2 regions of the Pseudoalteromonas sp. SANK 73390 genome follow, and region 1 is predicted to be linked to the other one. Evidence: predicted binding sites of a transcription regulator. Region 1 holds the regulator's gene; the other holds the start of a gene.
What was found. Region 1 encodes ArgR, which controls arginine synthesis, uptake and breakdown. Its sites were predicted from a motif close to ANTGAATANNTATTCANT; they were not measured.

Region 1 (3,429 bases):
GCGTGAGCAACAAGCAGTTTTTTGTTGCCCCGCAACATCGAAATATAGGTATGATGTTTCAAGATTATGCCTTGTTTCCACATCTAAACGTGTTTCAAAATATTGCATTTGGGTTATCTAAATTAAATAACAGCGAACGCAATACTCGTGTCGTTCAAATGATTGAATTAGTGAGGCTGGAAGGACTAGAAAAACGCTTCCCACATGAGTTATCTGGTGGGCAACAGCAACGGGTAGCGATTGCAAGAGCATTGGCCTACAAACCCAATTTATTATTGCTGGATGAGCCGTTTTCAAATATTGATACACAAGTAAGATTTCAGCTGATAAATGATATACGGAGCATTATTAAAGATCAGCAGGTGTCAGCTATTTTTGTCAGCCATTCAAAAGATGAAGCTTTTGCATTTGCTGATAAGCTCGCCATTATGCATGAGGGAAAAATTGCCCAGTTAGATAGTGCAAAAACTTTATTTCAAAAACCAAAAACAAAAGCAGTTGCTGAGTTTTTAGGGCAGGGTATCTATCTAGATGCGCAGCGTTATAATGGTCAAAGTGTTACAACTCAATTTGGTGACGTGAGTTCGTTAATTACTTTATCGCAGTCACAAACAAGCGGGCAAATTTATGTTCGCCCACAGCATTTAGAACTGATTAATGACCCTCAAGGAGACGTTGAAATAGTGCAACAAAGGTTCATTGGCACAGATTACGTCTATCATATAAAAGTGGCGGATCAACAGCTTGAAGTTCCTGCACCTGCTGAACAATTATTGGATACAACTAAACCTGTCTCTTTAAAAATTAAGGCACATGCGGTAAATTTCTTTTCTTAATACTAGATGAACAAAAAGGATAAGGCATGGCGCAAGCACAATCAGGGGTCTGTGCTGAAGCAAACCTACATGGGCTACATTTATTTTTTAATGTATTAGAAGGCCAAGATGAAGCTGTCCGTGCTGCGCTAGCAAACTGTGAGCGCTTACAAAATGAACTCAGTGATCGCTTTTCTGAATCTATGGTGTCTAGTTTTGTGGCCATTGGTGCTCAGTATTGGCCACATATTTATCCAGAGTTTATTCCCGAACAGCTTAAAAGCTTTCCAAATGTAACAAGCTCTGAACATGTTATTCACTCACAGCCGTTTGATTTGTTATTTGTCATTCGCTCGGATAGAGAGGATGTAAATTACTTATTTGCGCAAAGTGTATTGCATCTGTTGGCACCAAGCGTTGAATTAGTGGCACATGTGCGTGGTTTTCGTTTTTTAGATGGGCGGGATTTTAATGGTTTTATATATGGAGCAAATACCCCACATGGTCGTTTTAAGCGCCAAGTTGCTTTTGTGAATAACCCTCAAAAAATGGACGATCAAGGTAGTTACCTTCATGTAATGAGAGTAAAGTTTGATATTGATGCTTGGCAGCGTTTGCCTTTGGTAGAGCAGGAGCAAATTATGGGGCGCACACGATTAGATAATACCTTGATAGAGCCAGCACAGCCCGATAACCACGCAATACTAACAGAACTAAAAGATACGCATGGTCTGGCTTTATTACTGGATCAAAGCATGCCTTTTGGGGATGTATTTGAGCAAGGGAGTTTATGGTTAAGTTGTTCTGCAAATGGTTCTGCTTTTGAGCAAGTGCTTACTTCAAGGCTTGGCGATCCGCAGTGTTATGATCCTTTGCTAGATTATAGCCAAGCCGATATGGGAGCTGCGTTTTTTGCTCCTTCGGTACAGTTTTTAAGTGATATGGCAAAACTATGTGAGCAGTAAGAGTGAGTAAGAGTTAGTACTTACTCGCCTCATTACATTTAAACGTTATCAAATAATGTTTTTACGCGCTCGAGTGTTTCGTCAATCTCTGATATTTTAGCCGGAGCAATAAAAATTGTATCGTCACCCGCAATTGTTCCTAATACTCCATCAGCTGTACCTAAGGAATCTAGCAAGCGAGCAATTAATTGTGCAGCGCCAGGGCTGGTGCGGATAATAATCATCATTTCGTTATGTATTATATCTATAACCAGTTGACGTAAAGGACTTTTTGCTGTAGGTACACCCATTTCAGCAGGTAAACAGTAAACCATTTCTTGTTTGGCATTACGGGTGCGAACTGCACCAAACTTACTGAGCATACGAGATACTTTACTTTGACTTACATTATCAAAGCCTTGCTCTTTTAAAGCATCAACTATTTCGCCTTGAGAGCCAAAGTTCTCCTCTTTTAAAAGGGCTTTAAAGGCTTTGATCAAAGCTTCTTGTTTTTCTTGTGGCTGCATAAAGTTTCATTTCTTTTAAAGCGGTTGTAGGATTTTACACAAAACTTGTTCGTTACCCAAATTTTCACACTCATGCAGGGGCTTTATCTTAAAAGCAAAGTGAAATAGGTCTCTGTAAAGCGCGAAGTGTGTGTTGCTTTACAACTATAGTCGAAAAAATCATGAAAATAACTCGGATTAATTTGTTTTTAGTGTCGCTTTTCATTATCTTTACAGCACATTAAATTCCACCTTCAAATTATGGAGAATTCACATGAAAGTTGCTGTATTAGGTGCCGCTGGCGGTATCGGTCAAGCTTTATCACTTTTACTTAAAAATGGCTTGCCTGCAGGCTCTGAGCTAGCACTATACGATGTTGCACCAGTTGTTCCGGGTGTAGCTGTTGATCTTTCTCACATTCCAACTGCAGTGAAAGTTGCAGGCTTTGGTGCTGATGACTTAGATGCGGCATTGGTAGATGCTGATATCGTACTTATCCCTGCAGGTATGCCACGTAAGCCTGGTATGGACCGTGCTGACTTATTTAACGTAAATGCAGGTATCATCAAGACATTGGCTGAAGGTATTGTTAGAAGCTGTCCTAAAGCGCTAGTTGGTGTTATCACAAACCCAGTAAATGGCACAGTACCAATTGTAGCTGAAGTGTTTAAAAAAGCGGGCACTTACGATGCATCACGCGTATTTGGTGTAACCACACTTGACGTGATCCGTTCTGAAGCTTTTGTAGCTGAGCTAAAAGGTGTTGACGTATCTGAAGTTAAAGTGCCTGTTATAGGTGGCCACTCTGGTACTACAATTTTACCTCTACTTTCTCAAGTTGAAGGCGTTACGTTCACTGATGAAGAAGTCGCGGCGCTTACACCACGTATTCAAAATGCAGGTACTGAAGTTGTAAATGCAAAAGCGGGTGGCGGTTCAGCTACGCTTTCAATGGGTGCTGCAGCAGCACGTTTCTGCTTCTCATTGGTAAGAGGCCTACAAGGCGACAGCAATGTTGTTGATTATGCTTATGTTGCTGTTGACAATGGCGACGCACCTTATTTCGCTCACCCAGTTCGTCTTGGCAAGAATGGTGTTGAAGAAATTTTATCTTACGGTGAGTTAAGCGCATTCGAACAAAAAGCCAAAGAAGATATGCTTGC
Region 2 (3,429 bases), on a different contig from region 1:
CTCCAGTAACCTGCTTACTCAAAAAGCTGATTTGTCTACAAAGAAAAAAGGTTACTTTAAGCTTAGTCTTGATATTAGTAATTTGCCTAAAAATTCTAAAATTTTAATGCATTAGGAGAAAAGAGGGAGGTAATAAAAAAGGCACTGACAGTGCCTTTTATTGCAATAATATTATCGCGTAATAACGGGGGTTTTGTTAAGCAATGTTGCTATTTGCGAATTCCCAGTTAACTAATGACCAGAAACCTTTTAGGTAATTAGGACGAACGTTGCGATAGTCGATATAGTAAGCATGCTCCCAAAGGTCAACAGTGATAATTGGGGTAACACCTGAGTCAGTAAGCGGTGTAGCTGCATTTGACGTATTTACGATATCTAAAGAGCCATCTGCAAGTTGTACTAACCATGTCCAGCTAGAACCGAAGTTATTTACTGCTTTATCATTAAATGCTTCTTGGAATGCAGCGAATGAGCCCCATTTTGCGTTAATAAGCTCAGCAACCTTACCTGTAGGTTCACCACCACCGTTTGGTGATAGGCTATGCCAGTAGAATGTGTGGTTCCAGATTTGAGCAGCGTTATTGAAAACACCCCCTTCTGAACTACATACAACTTCTTCTAAAGTTTTGTTAGCAAGTTCAGTGCCTTCGACTAAACCATTAAGCTTTACAACATAAGTGTTGTGGTGCTTACCATGGTGAAACTCTAAAGTTTCGCGTGAAATGTGAGGCTCAAGTGCATCGATTGCATAAGGTAGTGACGGTAGTTCAAATGCCATTTTAATCTCCATTTTGTTGTGTGAATGCCAAATATAAGTATCAAACACTATTGCACTTAAACAGTGCTGTTCTATACGAGTTGGCATTATAGTGATACTATAATTCCTGAGTATTTTACTCAAGTTTTGGCAAACAGCAATGGCGTTGCCTTAATACTAATCGTAAATATGGTCTTAATGGTGATATTTCAAGCATACTTTGCTATCACGGACCAAATGCTATCGTCACTTTGAGGTTAAAGATGGAAACCATTGATAAAATTAAACAGCAAATTTCTGAAAACCCGATTCTTTTATATATGAAAGGCTCTCCTAAATTGCCTAACTGTGGTTTTTCATCGCAAGCATCACAAGCTTTGATGTCATGTGGTGAGCAATTTGCGTACGTTGATATTTTACTTAATCCTGATATCCGCGCAGAGTTACCACATTATGCTAATTGGCCAACATTTCCACAGCTGTGGGTTGAAGGCGAGTTAATAGGTGGCTGTGATATTATTATTGAAATGTTTCAGCGAGGTGAATTACAACCATTAATTCAAGAAGCCGCTGCAAAATATAAAACTGAAGAGGCAGATTCGCCTGAATAACGTATAAATTTGTCGTAAATTTAAGTTATGTAGCCCAACCGTGTGTTGGGCTTTTTTTACTTTATTTAAAAGACGAACCTCACTCTAACTTCCTAGTTGACGCTAGCGTAAGCCATTATGTGATTGGGTTGGCATAAAATACTTTATTTTATCCTGCCAATAATAAACTTGGCTGAATAATATGCACGTACCTACCTCAAAATAACACTATTTCACATCGGCTTTTTGAATTTTTATTCAAAAAGCGCCTCGTTTACGTTTACGTAAACTGTAATCTATAGATTGTGTGATTAACTTTTCATTTAAAAATGACACTGGTGTCATGCTGGATTTTTGGTTCTTTTGTATGGGTTTTTCGGTTGGGTTTAATTTCGGATTAACTTGTCATACCATTGAGAAATATTCATGTTCATGAATATGTATTCATAATTGTATTGACTCGCATTTAAAACATCGCTAATTTTGACTATCTGCCAAAAATCTCGTTTGAAGTGAAACCAACGGCAGTTGTAGCAAGGGGAGGGGTCCATGTTATATGACTCAGCACTAGAAAAAGATAATTGTGGGTTTGGCTTGATAGCACATGTAAATGGTCAAGCTAGCCATAAACTCATTCGCACGGCGATAACAGGATTAGATCGGATGCAACACCGAGGGGGTATTGCATCCGATGGTAAAACAGGCGACGGCTGTGGCTTATTATTACAAAAGCCAGATAGTTTCTTTCGTGCAATTGCTGCAGAGCAACAGTGGCGCTTAGGTAAAAACTATGCCGTAGGCATGTTATTTTTGAACACGGATAGTGAGCTTGCAAAAGCCGCGAGAAAAGTGGTTGATGAAGAACTAGAAAAAGAAACATTAACACTAGTAGGTTGGCGGGAGGTGCCGACTGACCCGTCTATGTTAGGGCCAATTGCTAAACAACAATTACCGCTCTTTGAGCAAGTATTTGTGAGTGCGCCAGAAGGTTGGCGACCAAAAGATCTTGAGCGTCGACTGTATATTGCCAGACGCAGAATTGAAAAACGGCTCGTTCATGATAAGGAGTTTTACATTTCCAGCTTGTCGGGTTTGGTGACCGTATACAAAGGCTTGATGATGCCTGCTGATCTGCCTAATTTTTATCTTGACTTGGCTGATATGCGTATGACAAGTGCAATTTGCGTTTTTCATCAGCGTTTTTCCACTAATACTCAGCCACGTTGGCCTTTGGCTCAGCCATTTAGATATTTAGCACACAATGGTGAGATTAATACGATTACCGGTAACCGCCAGTGGGCAAAAGCGAGAGCGTATAAATTTTCATCTCCGCTATTACCAGACTTGCAATCAGCGGCACCTTTTGTCAATGAGGAAGGGTCTGATTCATCGAGCTTAGATAACATGCTTGAGTTATTCTTAGCTGGTGGCATGGATTTATTTAGAGCAATGCGGATGCTTGTGCCGCCGGCATGGCAAAAAAACCGTGCGATGGATGAAGACTTACGTGCCTTTTACGATTTTAATTCTATGCATATGGAACCTTGGGATGGTCCAGCAGGTGTCGTTATGTCTGATGGGCGCTTTGCCGCATGTAACCTCGATAGAAATGGCTTAAGACCCGCTCGCTACGTGCTAACGCAAGATGGCTTTATTACACTCGCATCAGAGGTGGGTATTTGGGATTACGCAGCTGATGAGGTGATAGATAAAGGGCGTGTAGGGCCTGGTGAATTATTAGTTATTGATACTCTGCATGGCAAAATTTGGCAATCAGATGAAATTGATCAAGATTTAAAATCGCGTCATCCTTATAAAGCTTGGTTAGAGCAAAATGTAAAACGCCTAACTCCGTTTGAGCAGCTTGACGAACAGCAAGCGGGTGGTAGGGATTTAGATGCACAGGCGCTGCTTACTTATCAAAAATTGTTTGGTTTTTCTAATGAAGAACTTGACCAAATACTAAGGGTAATGGGTCAAAATGGTCAAGAAGCGACGGGCTCTATGGGCGATGACACACCATTTGCCGTATTATCAGAAGGCTATCGTTCGTTATTTGACTACTTTAGACAAAAGTTTGCG

Region 2: gltB (glutamate synthase large subunit) is a predicted target of ArgR. The motif match lies at 1,779-1,796, and genes of this name have one in related genera.

What each region holds. Positions count from the first base shown of each region.
Region 1 is NZ_ARPN01000089.1:118-3,546, reverse strand. It holds gene SANK73390_RS11310 (ABC transporter ATP-binding protein) at 1-836, shown strand, start outside; gene SANK73390_RS11305 (Dyp-type peroxidase) at 863-1,780, shown strand; gene argR (transcriptional regulator ArgR) at 1,819-2,286, opposite strand; gene mdh (malate dehydrogenase) at 2,540-3,429, shown strand, end outside.
Region 2 is NZ_ARPN01000049.1:20,687-24,115, reverse strand. It holds gene SANK73390_RS05835 (Fe-Mn family superoxide dismutase) at 197-778, opposite strand; gene SANK73390_RS05830 (Grx4 family monothiol glutaredoxin) at 1,021-1,368, shown strand; gene gltB (glutamate synthase large subunit) at 1,897-3,429, shown strand, end outside.